DNA from 3 places in the Microbacterium sp. LWH12-1.2 genome. Region 1 is predicted to be linked to each of the others. Evidence: riboswitches for the same ligand, from Rfam matches in the RefSeq annotation. Region 1 holds a riboswitch; each other region holds the start of a gene.
What was found. A riboswitch is a leader RNA that binds a small molecule or an ion and turns the genes downstream of it on or off. The one in region 1 is predicted to bind thiamine pyrophosphate.
Positions count from the first base shown of each region.

Region 1 (6,948 bases):
CTGCCCGGTGGCGCGGCGGAGAGCCGCGTCGGCCTCGAGCGGCTCGAGGACGGCATCGGTGGTGAGAACGACGAGCATCGTGGCGAGGCCCGGTGCCAGCATGCCGGCACCCTTCGCCATGCCGCCGATGGTCCAGCCGTCGCGCGTGATCGTCGCCGTCTTCGACACCGAGTCGGTTGTCATGATCGCCTCGGCGGCGGATTGACCGCCATCCGCGCTGAGTTCGGCGATCGCGTGGGCGGTGCCGGTGAGCACCTTCGCACGGAACACCTCGTCGCCGACCCCGATCAGTCCCGTGGAGCAGATCAGCACGTCACCGGCGCTGACGCCGAGCAGCTCGGCCGCCTTCTCCGCGGTCTGATGCGTCGTCTGGAACCCGAACGTTCCGGTGAAGCAGTTCGCTCCTCCGGAGTTGAGGACGACCGCCTCGACGACGCGGTCCGCGACGGCCTGCTGCGACCAGATGATCGGGTTCGCCTTCGCGCGGTTGCTCGTGAAGACAGCAGCGCCGACCTTGCGCGGACCGCGGTTCACGACCACGGCGACATCGGGCTTGCCGGTGGACTTGAGACCGGCGGCGACGCCAGCGGCTTCGAATCCTTGGGGTGCGGTCACGCTCATGGTGCGACTCCGTTGATTGAGAGGGCGCGGTCCTCGGGCAGACCGAGCGCGAGGTTCATGGACTGGATGGCTGCTCCCGCGGTGCCCTTGACGAGATTGTCGACGGCGGTGACGACGGTCACGCGATTGGCTGCCCGGTCGATGGCGAGACCGATCAGGGCGGTGTTCGCGCCGAGCACGTCGGCGGTGCGCGGGAAACGGCCCTCCGGCAACAGCTGCACGAAGGTCTCATCGCCGTAGGCGCTCTCCCACGCGGCGCGGATCTCGGCATCAGTGACTCCGGGCACGATCGGCGCGGTCGACGTCGCGAGGATGCCGCGCGACATCGGCACCAGGACCGGCGTGAAGGAGATGCGGATGCTCTCGGGTTCCGCCCCACTGGACGCAGCGAGAGCCTGGCGGATCTCCGGGATGTGCCGGTGCGTTCCACCGACCGCGTAGGGGTTCGCGGTGCCGAGGACCTCACTGGCGAGCAGGTTCTGCTTGAGGCTCTTGCCCGCTCCGGATGGGCCGACCGCGAGGACGGAGACGATGTCACCGGGATCGATGACGCCCGCGGCGACACCTGGTGCGAGACTCAGGCTCACCGTGGAGGCGTTGCAGCCGGGCGCCGCGATCCGGGTCGCGTGGCGCAGAAGCTCGCGCTGCTTGACGCCGTCCACGAGGAGCTCGGGGACGCCGTAGCTCCACGGCTCGTGGAATGCGCCCCCGTAGAAGGCATCCCAGGCCGCCTCGGAGGTCAGGCGGTGATCGGCACCGGCGTCGATGACGAGCGGGGTGTCGCCCAGCGCATCGGTGTACTGCCCGGACTGGCCGTGCGGGAGAGCGAGGAACACGATGTCGTGACCGGAGAGGATCTCCGGCGTCGTGTCCTGCAGAGCGAGGTGAGCGAGCGAGCGCAGGTGCGGCTGATGATCGATCAGCGGCTGACCGGCATTCGAATGCGCGGTCACGGTACGGATGTCGATGTCGGGATGACCGGCGAGAAGGCGCAGAATCTCGCCGCCCGCATAGCCGGATGCGCCGGAGACGGCGACGGTGTACGTCATGCTTCTACCTTAACGGTCGGGGTCGGATGAGCCGGAGCGGCGACACCGGCACTCGACTGCCATCGGGCAGGAGCGCGGGGTCGCCTAGAGTCGGCGGTCGGACCGGCGTCGGCGCACCGAAACGACGCTCGGAACGAGCGTCAGTGAAGCGGATGCGGCCGAAGGCATGCCTGGACGATAGCGCGCGCTCGGCAGCATCCGCAAATCAGCAGCGTCATCGAGACGCGCAGCGCTCCATCGGCGCGTCGAAGAACGCCCGCTCATGACGGGAGGAAAGCTCGAACGCGCGGAACATCCGGGCGCGGGCGTCCGGGCCCACCCCCGCGGCGGCGTTCGCGACGTACCCGATCGCCCGCCGATTCGCTTCCTCGAACGCAGGGTCCGCGTACGTGGCGAGCCACGACGCGTAGGGATGCTGCGGGTTGCGCGCATAAGCACCGAACTCCCCCGCGTGCAGGCGCTTCCCGAGATCGGTGTACAGCCAGAAGCAGGGCAGGATCGCGGCGATGAGTTCGGTGTAATCACCGCCGAACGCGGTGGATCGCAGGTGGTCGAGATACGCGGTGGTGGCCGGTGCCGGCTCCGCCGCGAACGTCCACGTACCGACGCCTGTCTGCGGGGACAGCCACGAAGCGTGCAGCTCCAGTTCACCCACGATGGCTCCGTGCGCGGACTGCGCCCAGAACGCCTGCTCTTCGGAGGTCGGCGCGAGCCGTCCGGCCTGGGCGAGCACCCGAGCGTATTCCCGGAGGTAGAGCGCGTCCTGGCCGAGATAGAACAGGAAGGGTTCGCGGGACAGTGTGCCGTCGGCGAGACCGCCGATGAAGGGCAGCGCGTCGATGTCCGATCTGATCTCCGCGATCCGCGCCCACCAGTCAGCGACGACCTCCTCGGGTATCGGGGACGACACGATGCCTCCTCGTCGCCAGAGCCCGGCGAAGTGGCTGATCGGCCCCTGCCCGCCTCCGACATTGAGGGTTTCGCTCCCACGGAGGGATTCGCGCACCCACGCACGGGACACCGCGACCGCCTGGGACCAGTCGTCGCCGTGCGCACGTCGTGTGGCGAGAGCGGACGACAGCGAGCATCCGGTGCCGTGGGTGTTCACCGTCGCGATCCGTGCACCGCCGAACTCGTGTACGACGCCGCCCGGCTCGACGAGGGCATCCGGGGACTCGTCGCCGGGAAGGTGCCCGCCCTTGACCAGCACCGCCGCACCGGTCTCATCGGACAGCGCCACGGCCGCGGCGATCGCGTCACTCCAGTCGACGATGTCCCGATCAGTGAGCACCCCGAGCTCGATGAGGTTCGGCGTGATCAGGTGCGCCTGAGCGAACAGGGCACGCAATGCGACCTCCGCATCGGGATCGAGCAGTCGGTCGCCGCTTGTGGCGACCATCACCGGATCGACGACGACCACCGGCGGACGGGTGACCGTGAGCCAGGCCAGCACCGTGCGGATGACTTCGGCGTTCGCGAGCATCCCGATCTTGACGGCATCGATCTCGATGTCGTCGGAGACGGCATCGAGCTGCTCCCGGAGGAACACAGTCGGCGGCACGTGCACTGCGCGGACGCCCCGGGTGTTCTGCGCCGTGAGCGCGGTGACCACCGCCATACCGTAACCGCCGTTCGCGGCGATGGACTTGAGGTCGGCCTGGATTCCGGCCCCGCCGGAGGGGTCGCTGCCCGCGATGCTGAGCACCCGAGGTACGGACGGTGGACGCAGAAGATCGCTCATTGCGACATCCCTTCGCTAGTACGAACTAGATCAGGTTCGACGGGTGTGTTCTCAGCCGCGGATGCGGCACCCCGTGTCACTGCTCGCAGTCTATGTGACCAGCTCTTCGAGGCCGGGCAGAACCGGGATCGTCCACGTCGATTCCGGACGCCAGCGCACCCACTCGCGATCGAACGGCCAGTCCCCTTCGTGGAACGAGGTGATCGCCGCATCCGCGTGGCGCTCGATCTGCGCGGCCTGTTCTCTGGTGAGGCGCCCCTGCTCGACACAGGCGGCCAACTCGTCCTCGTCCTTGAGATGGATCGTGCCATCGGCCTCGATCTCGACGTCGAGGATGTGGTCGGAGGAGTACGTATCGCGGTCGGTGCGCAGATGCGCGTTCTCGAGGTTCACGTACCAGCCCGCGAACTCCCAGTCGTCGCCCGTCGTGTCGCTCCAGAACAGCCAGATCGACCAGGGCAGGCCGGCCGGAGCGATCCGCACGACTCCGTTGCCCCACCACTCCTCGACGATGCGGGTCCGGGTGACGAGCCAGCGCTGGTCGAGCGGCACGGTTCGGATACGACGACCGTCCGGCCCGCCCTGACCCTCTACACGCGTGCCCGCGGCGAGCCAGGCGACGAGACCCCGATCGTCATCGCGGACCACCCGCATCGGCGCGATGTACGACGGATCGCCGGGCTGCCACCCCGGCCGGCGGTAGTGCCAGTTGACGACCTCGCCTGCACTCAGGAACGGCCCTTCGCCCATCGGCCGGGCGCCTTCCGGCACGGCGGCCGGGGTGCTGTGCGGAAGGATGCTCATCCCGGCACGATACCCCCGGCTCGCCGCTGCGCAGTACTCAGTCGCGCAGTGTCGCCGCGAAGCGCTCCTCAGCCAGCGCGACGCCGGCGAGTTTGGCTTCCGTCGCCTCTGCGGCCGTGAGCGTGCGATCGTCCGCGCGGAAGCGCAGAGCGAACGTCAGGCTCTTGAAGCCGTCGGGCACTCCGTCACCGCGGTAGTCGTCGACGAGGCGCACCGTCTCGAGCAGCGCGCCGGCGCCCTCCACGAGCGCGCCACGCAGTTCGGCAGCGCTGACGGCGACCGGGACCACGAGCGAGACATCCTGCGTCGCTGCCGGGAACGTCGACAGCGATGCGGCGACCACACGGTTTCCAGCGAGCTCGAGGATGCGGTCGAGGTCCACCTCGAGCACGGTCGCGCGCCCCGGCAGATCGGCGCCTTCGGCGACGACAGGGTGCAGTTCGCCGACGTAGCCGACCTCCTCGCCCCCCAGGACCAGCGAGCCGGTGCGCCCCGGGTGCAGAGCAGCGCGCTCGGCCTGCACGACATCGATCTCGACGCCGGCAGCCGCAGCGATCACACGCACAGCATCCAGCGCTTCAGCGAGGCCGGCGGCCTCTGCAGCACGGCCAGGCTGACGGGCGACGACGTTGCCTGCGAGCAGGACGGCGACGTGACGGTGCTGCGGAGGAATCGAGGCGTTCAGCTCTGCGAGCTTCTCCTCGGAGGGACGCTCGCCCAGCGGCGGCACGGTGTCGGTGCCATACGTCACTCCCGGTTCCGGGAGGAACACGATGCCGGTCTCGAACAACGCGAGGTCAGTGAGGCCGCGCGAGATGTTGCGGTGCGCGATCTGCAGCAGACCAGGGATCAGCGAGCGGCGCAGGTACGGCGCGTGCCCGTCGAGCGGGTTTGCCAGCCGGATGCTCGGCAGGTGCTCCCCCGACGCCGAACCGTGCAGATCGTTCTGCATCTCGGTCGTGAAGGGGAAGGCCGGCGTCTCGACGAACCCTGCCGCTGCCAGCGCATCGGCGACACGGCGTCGGCCCTGCTGCAGCGGCGTGAGTCCGCGCCCGGATGGCGGCGTCGGAAGGACCGACGGGATGCGGTCGAGCCCGTGGATACGGGCGACTTCCTCGGCGAGCGTCCACTTGTCGGTGAGATCCGGACGCCAGGTGGGCGGGATGACCTGCCAGCCCTGGCCGACCGCGGTGATCTCGGCGCCGATCATGGTCAGGGCACCCGTGATCTCGGCATCCGTGTAGTCGACGCCGATGAGACCTTGCACGAAGCCCTCGGGGAGCTCGATGCCCTCGACGAACACCTCGGCGAACAGCGCACCGCCGAGGTCGTCGTATGCGCCACCGGCCAGGTCGACCATGAGGTCGGCGACGCGACGAGCGGCGACGAAGGGAAGCAGCGGGTCGGTTCCGCGCTCGAAGCGGCGGGATGCCTCGCTGGGCAGCTTGTGCCGTCGGGCTGCGCGCGCGATCGTGATCGGGTCGAAGGTCGCCGCTTCGATGAGGACGTTGCGAGTCGTCTCGCTCATCTCGGTGGTCGCGCCGCCCATGACGCCGGCGAGGCCGATCGGGCCGGACTCGTCCGTGATGAGCAGGTCTTCGACGTGAAGGGTGCGCACCTGACCGTCAAGGGTCTCGATCTTCTCGCCCGCCGTCGCCCGACGCACGGTGATGCCACCGGTGAGCTTGTCGAGGTCGTAACCGTGCACGGGGTTGCCGAGCTCGAGCATGACGTAGTTGGTGATGTCGATGAGGATGCCGAGCGATCGCATCCCGGCGAGCGACAGTCGGGCGATCATCCACGGCGGCGTCGGACGGGACGGGTCGACGTCGCGCACGACGCGCGCCACGAACTCACTCGCCCCGGCGCGTCCGCGGATCGGCGCCTGGTCGTCGACGACGATCGAGAAGCCCTCTCCCGGTGCGAGTTCGGCGAAGTCGCGGTCGGCAGGGTCGCGGAAGACCGCACCCGTCGCGTGCGAGTACTCCCGGGCGACGCCGCGCAGCGAGAAGGCGTAACCGCGGTCCGGGGTGACGTTGATCTCGACGGCGACGTCGTCGAGACCGAGCAACGAGATCGCGTCGGTGCCGACAGGCGCGTCGACGCCCAGCTCGGAAAGGATCAGGATCCCGTTGTGCTCGTCGCCGAGACCGAGCTCACGCGCCGAGGCGATCATGCCGTCGGAGACGTGGCCGTAGGTCTTGCGGGCAGCGATCGGGAACGGGCCGGGCAGCACGGCGCCGGGCAAGGTCACGACGACCTTGTCACCGACGGCGAAGTTATGGGCACCGCAGACGACGCCACGCGGCTCTGCCTCGCCGACATCGACCTGGCACCAGCGGATCGTCTTGCCGTTGGACTGCGGCTCGTCTTCGAAGGACACCACCTGTCCGACGACGACAGGACCGGTGATATCGAAGCGGTGGATGTCCTCCTCTTCGAAGCCGACGGTCACCAATGCCGCGAGGACATCTTCAGGAGTGGCATCCGCTGCCACATCCACGTACTCACGCAACCACGAAAGCGGGACGCGCATCACACCACCATCCCGAACTGCTCGCTGAAGCGCACATCGCCCTCGGCCATGTCACGCATGTCCTGCACATCGCTGCGGAACATCAGGCCGCGCTCGATGCCCATGCCGAAGGCGAAACCGCTGTACTCCTCCGGATCGATCCCCGCCGCGCGCAGCACGTTCGGGTTGATCATGCCGCAGCCACCCCACTCGATCCA
Region 1 covers NZ_JBEGIJ010000001.1:1,525,879-1,532,826, forward strand. Annotated here, with positions in the region: gene argJ (bifunctional glutamate N-acetyltransferase/amino-acid acetyltransferase ArgJ) at 1-621, opposite strand, end outside; gene argC (N-acetyl-gamma-glutamyl-phosphate reductase) at 618-1,670, opposite strand; gene MRBLWH12_RS07370 (bifunctional hydroxymethylpyrimidine kinase/phosphomethylpyrimidine kinase) at 1,885-3,411, opposite strand; TPP riboswitch at 3,402-3,495, opposite strand; gene MRBLWH12_RS07375 (DUF402 domain-containing protein) at 3,502-4,215, opposite strand; gene pheT (phenylalanine--tRNA ligase subunit beta) at 4,253-6,751, opposite strand; gene pheS (phenylalanine--tRNA ligase subunit alpha) at 6,751-6,948, opposite strand, start outside.

Region 2 (6,948 bases), 1.1 Mb from region 1:
TGTGGCACTCCGGTGACGGGATGACGCCACTCGCCTCCGGCTTCGCACTGCTGCTCGCCGTGGGGGTCGGAGCCGCCTGGCGATCCGCGAGGAGAAGAGCAGTGTGGAGGCGCATCCGATCGGCGCTCGCTCGACCGACAACAACGTTCCCCCGGATGAAGCGAGAACCGGCACCGACGCCGGTACCGGTACTCGTGGTCTCGTCCCTGCACGGTGCGCAGCCGCGCCCCGTGCTCGAACGATGACCGGCCCGCGCATGGGGGCAGATACCGCCCGCCGCCGGGGCGAAGAACGTGCGCCCCGGCCGCAACCGGCTCGCTCGACCCATATCGCTTCGCAGACGGTCGTACCGGCTCAGACGAACACACTCGCCATCGTGGCGTTGATCAGCGGCCTCGCCGGGGTCGCCTTCCTCGTGCCCGTTCTCGGTCCGCTGGTCGCAATCGCGGCCGGCTATGCCTCTCGTCGCCAGATCACCGCGCGCCGCCAGGGCGGGCGCCGACTCGCCGACGCGGGAGTCGTGCTCGGCTCGGTGGGACTCGCACTGACGTGCATCCTCATCGGCGTTCTGGTGCTGCACCAGTGGATCTGACGATCTGACGCAGGTCCCTCAGAGCGATTCGGGAACATGTTCCCGAATCGGTGCCGATGTGGCTCGCGTCAGCTCGGCCCGAGGATGAAGTTCCAGGCGCCGGTGACGACGGCCGCGGCGATCGCGAGCGCGGAGATCGCGGCACCGACTGCCAGCAGCATCCATTCCCGCCAGCCGAAACGCGATTCGCGCGCCCACGTGCGGGCGACCGGTGCGCCGAATCCGCGCGCTTCCATCGCCGTCGCGAGTTTCGCTCCCCGGCGGATCGACAGCACCAGGAGCGCGAACGCCATGCCGAAGAAGCGGCGGATCCTGCCTCGGTCGGCGACGCCGCGCGCCCGGCGGGCGAGCTCGAGCGCACGCCAATCGTCGATGAAGAGCCCGACCATACGCAGCCCCGCCAGGGCGCCGAGCACGAAACGCGCGGGCAGGCGGACGATCTGCGCCAGCCCATCGGCGAGGTCGGTCGGATCCACCGTGATGAACAACACGACCGACGGCAGAGCGATCGCGAGCACCCGCAGCATCGTCGCCAGCGCCAGGGCGAGGGAGCCGTCGCTGATGCGCAGCACGAACCAATCGACGTAGACCGTTCCGCTCGTCTCGCCGTAGAGGGCGATCGTGAGCCCCGTGAGCGGAGCCGCGAGCCACACCGGCCAGGTGCGCACCCAGAACTCGCGCCAGCCGATCCCCGCGAAGAGGAACAGCACGCACTCCAGCACGAGCGCAGTGGATGCCGATACCGGGTCGAGCGTGAGGATCAGCGGGATCGCGACCAGTGCGCTCACGCCGAGTTTGGCGACCGGGTTGATCTGCGCGAGCCCACCCGTGCGCGCATGCGAGTCGAGGACCGTCATCCCGCACCGCCCAGTTCGAAGCGCTCGGCGTGCAGCGCCCTCGCGACATCGACGTCATGGGTGATCGTCACGATCGCCGTCCCGTCATCGCGAAGGGCGGCGAGCATGGCGACGAGTTCCGCCCAGGTGCGGGCATCCTGCCCGAAGGTGGGCTCGTCGAGGACGAGCACGCGCGGTCGGGTCGCCAAAGCCGCCGCGACCGTCAGCCGTCGCTTCTCGCCGCCGGAGAGCGTATACGGATTGGCCAGCGCGAGGCGGTCGAGCCGCAGCCGCGTGAGCAGTTCGTCCCTGCGTTCCGCGATCTCGTCCTCCGCCATGCCGAGCGCGCGCGGTCCGACGGCGAGCTCGTCGCGTACGGTCTTGGCGAGCAGCTGATGCTCCGGCTCCTGGAAGACCAAGCCGATACGCGTCAGCAGGTCGCGCGATGCCCAGTGGATGGGTTCCTCGCCGATGTCGGAGGCCAGGGCGACGGATGCCGTGAGCCGGCCGGCGGCCGGTGGCAGGAGTCCAGCGAGCGTGAGCCCGAGCGTCGACTTTCCGGCACCGTTCGGCCCGGTGATGGCCAGCACCTCCCCGGCGCGCACGTCGAGGTCGATGCCCGAGGCGACCGGTCGGCCCTTCACCCGTGCGACCGCAAGGTCTCGGGCCGATAGCAGCGGTTCCCCAGGTCCGCGGCGCGGGGGCGACGGCGGTACGGGGGCGAATCCTGGCACCCAGACGCCGTCGGCTGCGAGCCGAGCGCCCTCGACGCCGAGCACGCGGTCCGGCGAGCCGTCAGCCACGACGCCTCCCTGGCCGATCACGATGACCCGGGTGATCAGCGGCAACCAGACGTCGAGGCGATGCTCGACGACGATCAGCGTGGCCGGCTGCGCCTGCAGCATCCGCTCGACCGCGTCGCGCACCTCGATGACGCCCTGCGGATCGAGGTTCGCCGTCGGCTCGTCGAGGAGCACGAGCCCCGGTTGCATCGCGAGGATGCCGGCGAGCGCGAGGCGTTGCTTCTGCCCGCCGGAGAGCGCCTTCGTCTGCCGGTCGAGGGGCACGTCGAGGCCGACCGCGTTCAGTGCGGCGCCGACGCGCGACCAGATCTCCGGCCGCGGCACACCGAGGTTCTCGCATCCGAAGGCGACATCGTCGCCCACCCTCGCGAGGATGACCTGCGAATCCGGGTCCTGCAGCACCAGGCCGCTGCGACCTCGCGTGGCCGACGCGGGCGCCCCGTCGACGAGCAGTTCACCGGTGCTCTCGCCCTCTTCGTCGCCGCCGAGGACGCCGGCGAGTCCGTGCATCAGGGTCGATTTCCCCGACCCCGAAGCACCGAGCACGAGCACCCGCTCCCCCGGCTCGATGCGGAAGGAGATCTCCTCCAGCGCCCAGGCGAGACGGCTCGCGTGCCGCCAGCCCCAGCCGCGCGCCTCGACGGCGGCGGGGCCGGTGGTACTCGCGCTCATCAGACCCGGACGCGCGCCTCGCGCCCGGAACCGAATCTGTCGAGGGCTCCGGTGGCGGCGATGCCTCGCGCCAGCACCCAGGACAGGATGCCGGCGATGATGGCGCCCGAGATCACGGCGCTGATCAGGTAGACGACGGTGAAGGTCGGGCCGGATCCTGCGTACCAGAGGATCAGGTTGTTGATTCCTCCGGCAAGAGCCGCACCCGCGCCGGCGAGCGCCGCGACCGGCAACGACCAGCGCTTGTAGAAGAAGAGCAGGAAGATGAGTTCGGCGCCCAACCCCTGCACGAGTCCGGCCTCGATGGTGAGGAATCCGCCCCACTGGTTGCCGACGAGTGCGGACACGACCGCAGCGAGCACCTCGGTGTAGATCGCAGCGCCCGCCTTGCGGATGATCAGGCCGCCGAGCACGCCGGCGAACAGCCACGGCCCGTCGAGCAGGCCCTGCACGCCGGGAAGCAGCGGTTCGAGCAGTGCTGCGGGGCCGAGATAACCGACGTTCCAGGCCAGGAAGATCAGGCCGGCGGCGACGCCGATGACACTGGCGACGACGATGTCGACGATGCGCCAGCGCCAGATCTCAGGACGACGCAGGCCCTTTGCCTCGGACGTGGCCACCGATGTGGGCGTGGATGTACTCATCTGAACTCCTCCCTGCGCTGGCATGACCCAGATCAGGTTCGACGGTCGAAGCGCGATCGCTCCCTCTCAGCCCGGCTCGCCGGACTCCCGTGGTTGTGCTGTCGATCTTACTCTCGCCGCTGCCCGCGCGATTCCCCTCTCGCGGCGGACGACTTTCACAGGCGCGGAGGCGGGATACGCCGCGAATTCCTTGAATGATTCGGTAGCGTGTGCAGGTGACCCTTCGTGACGCGCGCCCGGATACGGGATCGGATGCGGCGGCCGCACCCGCGTCGATCGATGACGCGGCGGTGGCCGAGACCGCACTGTCTGATGCTGCACTGCCGGATGTCGCTGCGATTGCCGGATCCGGAGCAGTCGAATCCACAGCCCCCGCTCGCTGGGCCGATGCCGGACGCGGCGCGACCGCGCTGACCTGGGTCGATCCGGCGACGATCGCGAACGAGACGCGGCCAGGGACGCTCGACGGCCCGATCGCAACGGCGAACGGCGCGAGCCTTTTGAAAGGTGCCCGACTGCGCAGCGGTTTCGCCCAGCCGCAGACGCTGGTGCCGCTCGGGATCCTCGCAGGGCTCGTCGCCGCCTATGCCGGAACGACGTTGCTGTGGCCCCTGCACGAGATCGCGCCGACAGTGCAGGCAGTCGAGTTCGAAGCGGCATCCGCACCGCCCGCATCGCTCACCTGGCCGACGCAGGGCAGCGCGGCCGTCGGCGTCGAGGGCGTCGGCGCGGTCGCCTCCGCTCTGGACGAAGCGGGCATCGCCAGCATCACGAAGGTCGTCAGCACCCTGATGGTGCTGGACAGGCTCCCGCTCGCCGTCGGCGAGCAGGGCCCGGAGTACTCGTTCACTCTCCAGGACAGCGAGGACTACTGGGATTACCGGATCGCGGATCAGTCCTCGCTGGATGTTCCCGTCGGTGGCACGTTGACGGAGTTCCAGATGCTGCAGGGCATTCTGCTGGGCTCTGCCAACAACTACATCGACCGGCTGTCCGACGAGATCTGGGGCTCGGAACGCGCCTTCGCCGATGCCGCTGAGGTGTGGCTGCGCGAGCGCGGACTCGAAGGCATCACCGTGGTGACCCCTTCTGGTTTCGATGAGGGCAACACCGCGACGCCGGAGGCGCTGGTCAAGCTCGCGCAGCTCGCCATGGAGAACCCGGTGTTCGCGAGCATCGTCGGCACGAAGTCGGTCGATATTCCTGGTGTCGGCGTGGTGACCAACGGCAACGGGATGCTCGCGGATGCGGGCGTCGTCGGCATTAAGACAGGCACCCTCGAGTACTACAACCTCCTCACGGCGAAGGACGTCGCGGTCGGAGACACCACCGTCCGGCTCTATGCCGCCGTCCTCGGTCAGAACGGCGACGACGAACGCCTCGCCGTGACCCGCACGCTCTTCGCCGAGGCCGAAGCAGCTCTGCAGACGCAGAAGCCGACGGTGCCCGCGGGCACTGTCGTCGGCGAGGTGCAGACGGTGTGGGGCGAGTCGGCGAAGATCGTGACGGATGCCGATGCCGCCGTCATCCTCTGGAATGCCGGCACCGCAAAAGTGACCCCCGAGTTCGACCTGGGCAACACCCAGGCGGCCGGCGACGTGGTCGGAACGCTCACGGCGACCGGGCCGCTGAACACCGCCGAGACGAAGCTCACCCTCGCCGATGAACTCGCGGGCCCGAGCCCGTGGTGGCGGCTGACGCATCCGCTCGAACTGTTCGGGATCGCCGAGTCCGCTCAACGCTGACCGGTCTCGCCTGCAGCATCCGTTTCCCCCGCCCCTTCATCTGACACACGAACGAGGCGCCACCTGAGGGAGCTGCACGAGGCAGCCACCCAACACGCCCAGGGACCCGCACAACGCGAGACGCCCCACCCCGCGCGATGCGGAGTGGGGCGTCTGCGTGATGGAGGTCAGGCCTTGCGGTCAGGAGCCTCCGGGCTTTCGAGGATCGCCTCTGCGGCTGCAACCTCGGCCGCCGGCATCCCGACGCCGACCGAGGCACCGATCCGCGCGGCTTCTGTTTCTGCTTCCTCAGCGTCACCCGTGACGACGACCGGAGTCGACGCGGTGAGGGCTTCCTCAGCGTCGATGTCGGTCGCAGCCTGCTCGAACTGCGACTGGTACAGGCGCCAGTAGGCCCCCTGCGCAGCGATGAGCTCGTCGTGCGTGCCCTTCTCCACGATGTCGCCGTGCTCCATCACCAGGATGAGGTCGGCGTCGCGGATGGTGGACAGGCGGTGCGCGATGACGAACGATGTGCGTCCTTCGCGAAGCGCCGCCATCGCGTGCTGCAGCAGCAATTCGGTGCGCGTGTCGACCGCCGAGGTCGCCTCATCGAGGATGAGGATCGACGGCTGAGCGACGAACGCTCTCGCGATGGTGATGAGCTGACGCTCACCCGCCGAGACGTTGGAGGCGTCCTCGTCGAGCACGGTGTCGTAGCCCTCGGGCAGCGCGTGCACGAAGCGGTCGACGTACGTCGCCTTCGCCGCGGCGAGCACCTCTTCATCGGTGGCCGTCGAACGCCCGTAGCGGATGTTCTCGCGGATGCTGCCCGCGAAGAGCCACGGATCCTGCAGGACCATACCGGTGCGGGAGCGCAGGTCGTCGCGCGTGATCTCCGCGATGTCCTGCCCGTCCAAGGTGATCCGGCCACCGCTGAGCTCGTAGAAGCGCATGATCAGGTTGACGAGCGTCGTCTTGCCGGCACCCGTCGGTCCGACGATCGCCACCGTCTGCCCCGGCTTCACCCGGAACGAGAGGTCCTTGATCAGCGGACGCTCCGGCGTGTACGAGAACTGGACGTTCTCGAACTCGATGACGCCCTTGCCGTCGACGAGCTCCGGTGCGTCATCGGCATCCGGCTCCTGCTCATCCTCGTCGAGCAGCTCGAACACACGCTCTGCGGATGCGGTACCCGACTGCACGACCGCGGCCATACCGCCGAGCTCCGCCAGCGGCTGGGAGAACTGCTGCGAGTACTGGATGAACGCCTGCACGTCACCGAGCCGCAGCTGGCCGTTGGCCACCATGAGGCCGCCGAGCACGGCGAGTGCGGCGTAGCTGAGACTGCCGACGAAGGTCATCGCCGGCATGATGATGCCGGAGAGGAACTGCGCCTTGAACGCGGCCTGGTACAGCTCTTCGTTCTCGACCTGGAACTTGTCCAGGGCGTCCTGCTCGCGACCGAAGACCTTGACCAGCGCGTGACCGGAGAAGGCCTCCTCGACGCGCGCGTTCAGGCGGCCGACCTTGCGCCACTGGGTGCCGAAGGCCTTCTGCGAACGCGGCCCGATGACACCGAAGATCACGCCCATCAGCGGCAGCGCGATCAGGGCGACGAGCGCGAGCTGCCACGAGATGGAGAACATCATCACCAGCACGCCGATGACGGTGAGC
Region 2 covers NZ_JBEGIJ010000001.1:2,624,894-2,631,841, forward strand. Annotated here, with positions in the region: gene MRBLWH12_RS12435 (hypothetical protein) at 1-245, shown strand, start outside; gene MRBLWH12_RS12440 (DUF4190 domain-containing protein) at 377-592, shown strand; gene MRBLWH12_RS12445 (energy-coupling factor transporter transmembrane component T family protein) at 661-1,449, opposite strand; gene MRBLWH12_RS12450 (ABC transporter ATP-binding protein) at 1,446-2,903, opposite strand; gene MRBLWH12_RS12455 (ECF transporter S component) at 2,903-3,547, opposite strand; TPP riboswitch at 3,538-3,648, opposite strand; gene MRBLWH12_RS12460 (D-alanyl-D-alanine carboxypeptidase family protein) at 3,763-5,292, shown strand; gene MRBLWH12_RS12465 (ABC transporter ATP-binding protein) at 5,460-6,948, opposite strand, start outside.
Region 2: another riboswitch for thiamine pyrophosphate. It lies ahead of MRBLWH12_RS12455 (ECF transporter S component); the one in region 1 lies ahead of MRBLWH12_RS07370 (bifunctional hydroxymethylpyrimidine kinase/phosphomethylpyrimidine kinase).

Region 3 (6,948 bases), 2.2 Mb from region 1:
CCAGGTGCGCGAGCTCGTCAGCGCCGTGCTTGCCGACGTTCCAGGTGACGAGCTTTCCCGAGCGGCGGCTCTGCCCGCGGCTGCGCAGCATCGACCACAGGTCGCTGATGACGAGCAGGAGCGCCCCACCGGGGTTGATGGATGCCTCTACCCGGCTGAAGGGGGCGTTGCCGACGCAGTCGACGACCACGTCATACGTGCCGCCTCCCGAGGCGAAGTCCTGGCGGGTGTAGTCGATGACCCGGTCGGCGCCGAGGGAGGTGACCAGTGGTGCGTTGCCGCCGCTCGTGACGGCGGTGACATCGGCACCGAGATGCTTCGCCAGCTGGATCGCGGCTGTGCCGACCGCCCCGGATGCGCCGTTGACGAGCACCGAGGTGCCCGGCCCGATCGTGACCTGGTTGAAGAAGCCCTGCGCGGTGATGCCGCCGAACACCAGCGTCACCGCCTCCTCGAGGGTCATGGTGGCGGGCGCCCGGGTGATCGCGCCGTCAGCGGGCAGGCACACGTATTCGGCGTGACCGCCGAACGCTGCGTCCATCGAGGCGATGACCTGGTCGCCGGGGGCGAAGACGGTGACGCCAGAGCCGACCGCTGCGATGACGCCCGCGGCATCCATGCCGAGGATCGGCCGGCTGGGCCGGAACAGGCCGAGCCCGATGGCGGCGAGCATCCCGAGGCCCGAGGGGATGTCCCGAGCGCGGGCTCGGTGATCGGCGACGCTCACCGTGCTCGCGTGCACTCGGATGAGCACTTCGCCGGGCTTCGGCGAGGGGATCGGGCGTTGCTCGAGGTGAACCTCCTCGGGGGCGCCGAAGCGGCGGTATACGGCCGCGGTCATGGTCGTGTTGGTTGTCATGACTCGATGCTCGCCGTCTCGGGGAAGCGCGTCATCGGCCGGACGGCCCGGATCCGGTCGGCCGAAAGTACGGCTCTGAGTCCGTGCGGAAGGCCGATGTCCAGGGCGCTCGATCAGGCGAGCATCGAGACATGTCGCAACAGATGAAGACCACCCGCCCCCTTGCCGAGCAGAAGCGGCGGCCGAGGAGCGGATGGCTGGCCATCACCGGTCTCCTGCTGCTCAGCGTCCTACCCGTGATTGGCGGAGTGCTTCGCTTGGAGGAGGTGGGCACCGAGCCCGCAGACACAGTGCTCTCGTCGGTGCCGATCGTCGCGCACATCGCGGCGATGACCGTGTACTGCGTCCTCGGCGCATTCCAGTTCTCTCCGGCACTGCGAACTCGGCGTGGGTGGCACCGCATCGCCGGCCGTGTCCTGATTCCTGCGGGATTCATCGGGGCACTGTCGGCCGCGTGGCTCGCGATCTTCTTCGGTGGGCCGACGGACGAGCTCGCACTCGCCATGGTTCGTCTCGTCTTCGCCGGAGCGATGATGGTGTTTCTCGTGCGGGCCGTGATCGCGATCACGCGGCGCGACTTCGCTGCGCACGGAGCATGGATGACGCGCGCCTATGCGCTCGCTCTCTCTGGCAGTACCCAAGCCCTCGTGCTGGTGTTGTGGACGATCCCCCTCGGTGACGTCGACGTATACGGTGAGGCTTGGTTCGTCGCTGCGGGCTTCGTGATCAACAGCGTCGTTGCGGAGTTGCTCATCCGACGACGCCGCCGACGGTCCGGCCGACGCGTGCGCGGGGTGTCGGGCCGTGGTGCGCTTGTATCCTGACGTGGTGACCGGCCTCTTGCGTTCTGCGTGGAGTGCGCCGAGCGCGGCGCCCCCTCCGCCGCGCCGGGTCTGGCGGGATTGGGCTCTCGTGGCTCTTGTCGCCGTGCTGGCGGTGGTCGAGGGCATGTTCAGAACCGATCTGTCGCAGCCGGTCCTCATGGTGATCGTGTTGCTCGCCGTGTTGCCGACCGTGCTGTGGCGCCGCACCAAGCCGCTTCTGATGCTCGTCGTGGTGATGGTGCCGATCGACCTGCTCCTGCCCGACCCCGTCCTCTACACGAACCTCTTCGTCATGGTGATCGTGTACGCGTTGTACCGCTGGGGATCCGGTCGCGACCTCATGATCGGATCGGGCATTCTCCTCGTGAGCCTCGGGCTCACGTTCGTCCGAGGGGGAGGGCTCAACGAGCTCGTCGGCGGGTTCGCGCTGCTGCTGACGATGGCGCTGCTCGGCACCGCATTTCGCTACCGCGCAGGATCCCGCAGACGCCTCCTCGACAGCATCCGGATGCGGGAGCGTGAGCACCTCGCCCGTGACCTGCACGACACGGTCGCCCACCACGTCTCCGCCATCGCGATCCGTGCCCAGGCGGGTCTTGCGGTGGCGGCGCGAGACCCGCGCGCAGCGCAGGACGCGCTCGGCGTGATCGAGGCGGAGGCGGCCAAGACCCTGAGCGAGCTGAGGTCGATGGTGCGAGTGCTGCGGCAGGGCGAGACGGCGGAGCTCGCGCCGAGCCCGCGGCTGGACGACATCGAGCAGCTCGCCGGAACAAGGCCGGGCGGCGCGGACGTCACCGTGAAGGTCGAAGGCGACGACGGCAGCATCCCGCCGCCGGTGGCTGCTGCGGTCTTCCGCCTGGCGCAGGAGTCCGTGACCAACGCCCTCCGACACGGGCGTCAGGTCACCCGTGTCGACGTGCTCGTGGAGGCAGACGAGCGCGGGGTGCGGTTGAGCGTGACGAACGACGGAGACGTCGCCGCGTCGCCGACGCCGGGCTTCGGCATCATCGGCATGACGGAGCGCGCCGCTCTGCTCGGCGGCACCTGCCAGGTCGGCCCTGCGCCCGGCGGCGGATGGGTCGTCACCGCGGTGCTTCCTCGTGTTGGATGGGCACCATGACCATTCGCGTGCTCATCGCCGACGACCAGGAGCTCGTGCGCACAGGGCTGAGCATGATCCTCGACGCGCAACCGGACATCGAGGTCGTCGGTCAGGCAGTCGACGGCAACGAAGCGGTCGCCCTCGCCCGCAGCCTGCGACCGGACGTCTGCCTGTTCGACATCCGGATGCCCGACCTCGACGGCATCGAGGCGACCCGCGTGCTGGCAGGCCCGGGCGTGGATGACCCGATGGCGGTCGTCATCGTCACGACCTTCGACCTCGACGAGTACGTCTTCGCGGCGCTGCGGGCGGGTGCCAAGGGCTTTCTGCTCAAGGATGCAGGGTCCGAGCTGCTCGCCCAGGCGATCCGCGCTGCCGCGAGCGGGGATGCCCTGATCGCCCCCAACGTCACGGTGCGGTTGCTCGAGGCCTTCGCCGGAGCGGGGCCGGCTGCGCCGCCACCGCAGCCGATCGAGCCGCTCACCGAGCGCGAGGAACAGGTGCTCGCGAAGGTCGCTGGTGGCCTGAGCAACGGCGAGATCTCGACTGAGCTGTTCATTACCCTCAGCACGGTGAAGACGCACGTGGCGAGCCTGATGACCAAGCTCGGCGCTCGCAACCGCGTCGAGATCGCCATCTGGGCGCACCAGACAGGGCGGATGCGCGCACGAACCAACGGCGACGGCCACTGACACTGCGTGCTCTCGACCGGGGCGGCAGGCAGGGTTCAGACGGCTCGCGCCTGAACCCCACCGCATCCCGAGCGCGCGCCTCAGGCGCGTCCCCAGAATGTGTCCTCGGCCGCACCGTCCTCTGAGAACAGGTGGACCTCGACGATCTTCCCGTCACGAACGGTGAGCAGATCGACGCCGCTCATGTCCATCGATGCGTCGCTGCGCCGGCCGGTGAAGCGAACCGGAACGGCGACCAACTCGCCGTTGACCATGGCGGGCCCAGACACCGAGAGCTGGAAGGTGCCTTCGCTGACCTCCATCATGCCGCCGATCATGGCGCCGACACCGTCGATACCGGCGTGATCTCCGGAGAATCGGTTGGCTCCGGGCTGGTGCCAGACGACGTCCGGACTGATGAGGCTCATCGCGGCGGGCACGTCGCCGTTGCCGAGCGCACTGAAATAGGCATCCGCCACAGCAGCAGGTGTGTTCTCGCTCATTGCATTTCTCCTTCTATCGGTGTGATCTGACCTATGATTACATTTGGTAACCTGTTACCTCAACGTAACCAAGGACGTGATCATGGAAAGACCGGAGTGGAACGTGATGCTCGCGACGTGTCCCTCGCGGACATCGCTTGCGCGGATCGCCAACAAGTGGACGGCGATGATCGTCGTCGCCCTCAGCGGTGGGGCCCTGCGGTTCGGGGAGATCCGCGAAGCAGTCGGGGGTATCAGCGGAAAAGTCCTCGCCGACACTCTGCGAGAACTCCAGCGCGACGGGATCGTCTCCCGGACGGCGTTCGATCAGATGCCTCCGCGCGTCGACTATGCCCTCACTCCACTCGGGCGCACCCTTCAAGAGCCGCTGGCAGCACTCGGGCGGTGGGCCGAATCGCACATCGAGGAAGTCGAGGTCGCCCGCGCCGCGTACGACGATATGACGATGCCCACCGATACCGGAGCGGTGCGAACGCTGCGCTGAGGGGGCTCCGCCCAGACGGCCCGGCGAGCGAGGAGGTCGGCGCGGCGGATGCCGCCGACTACCGATCGGCGTTTCGCAGTGCGGTGTCGAGCATGCTCATGATCTGCGCGACGCGGTTCGTCCCCGGTGGCGCCGGAGGGTATCGGCGAAGGACGTCGATGAGACCGGGGCTCGCGGATTCCGCGCAGCGCCGGACAGCGAGAGCACCGGCCTCCGCATCGCCCACGCCGTCCAGCTCGGCGAGGTACGCCTCGATCGCGGTGGCGCGAAGGATGTGAGCGACCTGGTGCGCCTTGGCGATCGGATGCAGGTACGCCCCTGCCGCTGCGTCACCGGCGGCCTGCGCGGCGAGCTTCGCGCGCTCATCGGTCGATTCCTTCGCCGCACGGTGAGCGGCGAACGCCGTCGTGCGTTGCAGCATCGTGCGGGGCGCCCCGGCGGCGAACGCCCGTGCGGCATCGACGGCCGCACGAGGGCGGGGATCATCCGAGTGAACGCGTTCGAAGATCGGGAGGATCCGTGCCGCTGCTTCGGCGGCGAATCCGGCGACCACGCGGATCTCGTCCATCGCCAGCTCGAAGTCGCCGGAGGAGGAAGTCACCTGCCAACTCTAAGTGGGCGGTCGGCGCCGACTTCGTCGTCGCCCGCGTGCTAGCATCATCCCGTCCACACGGGTGCCCGAGCACGGGCTGAGATCTGGCTGAAGCTGCCTGCGACCGTAGAACCTGTCCGGGTAATGCCGGCGTAGGAAGTAGGAGCCTGTGAGCACCTTTGAAAAGGTGCGCGTTCTCGCGCACCATCACGACGAAGAACACGGCATTTCGGTGCCCGTCACCCGCATCTCGCTCGCCGATTCGCCGGATGCCTCGGCGAACGAACCGTTCGATGTCTACCGCACCGAAGGGCCGCCGTGCGAGCCGGAGGCGGGCCTTCCGCCGATGCGCGACGGCTGGATCGCCGCGCGCGGCGACACCGAGGAGTACTCGGGTCGTGCCCGCAACCTCCACGACGACGGTCGCAGCGCGACTCGACGTGGTGCAGCCTCCGCCGAGTGGCGCGGTGCGAGCCGCCCGCCGCGCCGCGGTCTCGATGGGCGCACCGTCACCCAGATGCACTACGCGCGCCACGGCGTGATCACGCCCGAGATGCGTTTCGTCGCAGTGCGCGAGGCGTGCGACGTCGAACTCGTCCGCTCCGAGGTCGCCGCGGGAAGGGCGATCATCCCGGTGAACGTGAACCACCCCGAGTCCGAGCCGATGATCATCGGACGGGCGTTCCTGGTGAAAATCAACGCGAACATCGGCAACTCCGCGGTGACGAGCTCGATCGCCGAGGAGGTCGACAAGCTGCGGTGGGCGACCAAATGGGGGGCCGACACGGTCATGGACCTGTCGACGGGCGACGACATCCACACCACCCGCGAATGGATCCTGCGCAACTCGCCGGTGCCGATCGGCACCGTACCGATCTACCAGGCTCTCGAGAAGGTCGACGGCCAGTCGCGCAGCCTGACCTGGGAGATCTTCCGCGACACCGTGATCGAGCAGTGCGAGCAGGGCGTCGACTACATGACGATCCACGCCGGCGTGCTGCTCCGCTACGTGCCGCTCACCGCGAATCGGGTGACCGGCATCGTGTCACGCGGCGGGTCGATCATGGCCGACTGGTGCCTCGCGCACCATCAGGAGAACTTCCTGTACACGCACTTCGACGAACTGTGCGAGATCTTCGCGCGGTACGACGTCGCCTTCTCGCTCGGCGACGGCCTGCGGCCGGGCTCCACCGCAGACGCCAACGATGCCGCTCAGTTCGCCGAGCTGGACACCCTCGCCGAGCTCACGGCGCGGGCATGGCAGTACGACGTGCAGGTGATGGTCGAGGGTCCCGGCCACATCCCGTTCGACCTGGTGCGCGAGAACGTCGAGCGGCAGCAGGCGCTCTGCCACGGCGCCCCGTTCTACACGCTCGGCCCGCTCGTGACCGACATCGCGCCCGGTTACGACCACATCACCTCGGCGATCGGCGCCACCGAGATCGCCCGCTATGGCACGGCGATGCTCTGCTACGTGACCCCGAAGGAGCACCTCGGGCTGCCGAACAAGGATGATGTGAAGACCGGTGTGATCACCTACAAGATCGCCGCTCACGCCGCCGACATCGCCAAGGGCCACCCCGGTGCCCGCGACCGCGACGACGCCCTGTCGAAGGCGCGGTTCGAGTTCCGCTGGCGCGACCAGTTCGCTCTGTCACTCGACCCGGATACCGCCGAGGCGTTCCACGATGAGACCCTGCCGGCAGAACCGGCGAAGACGGCTCACTTCTGCTCGATGTGCGGGCCGAAGTTCTGCTCGATGCGCATCTCGCAGGACATCCGCGACCGTTTCGGTGGCGTCGCCGAACAGACGGCGATCGCCGGGATGCAGCAGCAGGCCGAGGCCTTCCGCGAAGCCGGGGGAACCGTCTATCTGCCGGCGCCCGCGTTGCGGGATCCGGCTGACGAGAAAT
Region 3 covers NZ_JBEGIJ010000001.1:3,727,861-3,734,808, forward strand. Annotated here, with positions in the region: gene MRBLWH12_RS17695 (NAD(P)-dependent alcohol dehydrogenase) at 1-859, opposite strand, end outside; gene MRBLWH12_RS17700 (DUF2306 domain-containing protein) at 991-1,683, shown strand; gene MRBLWH12_RS17705 (sensor histidine kinase) at 1,688-2,803, shown strand; gene MRBLWH12_RS17710 (response regulator transcription factor) at 2,800-3,477, shown strand; gene MRBLWH12_RS17715 (nuclear transport factor 2 family protein) at 3,558-3,959, opposite strand; gene MRBLWH12_RS17720 (winged helix-turn-helix transcriptional regulator) at 4,042-4,443, shown strand; gene MRBLWH12_RS17725 (putative immunity protein) at 4,502-5,044, opposite strand; TPP riboswitch at 5,104-5,211, shown strand; gene thiC (phosphomethylpyrimidine synthase ThiC) at 5,205-6,948, shown strand, end outside.
Region 3: another riboswitch for thiamine pyrophosphate. It lies ahead of thiC (phosphomethylpyrimidine synthase ThiC); the one in region 1 lies ahead of MRBLWH12_RS07370 (bifunctional hydroxymethylpyrimidine kinase/phosphomethylpyrimidine kinase).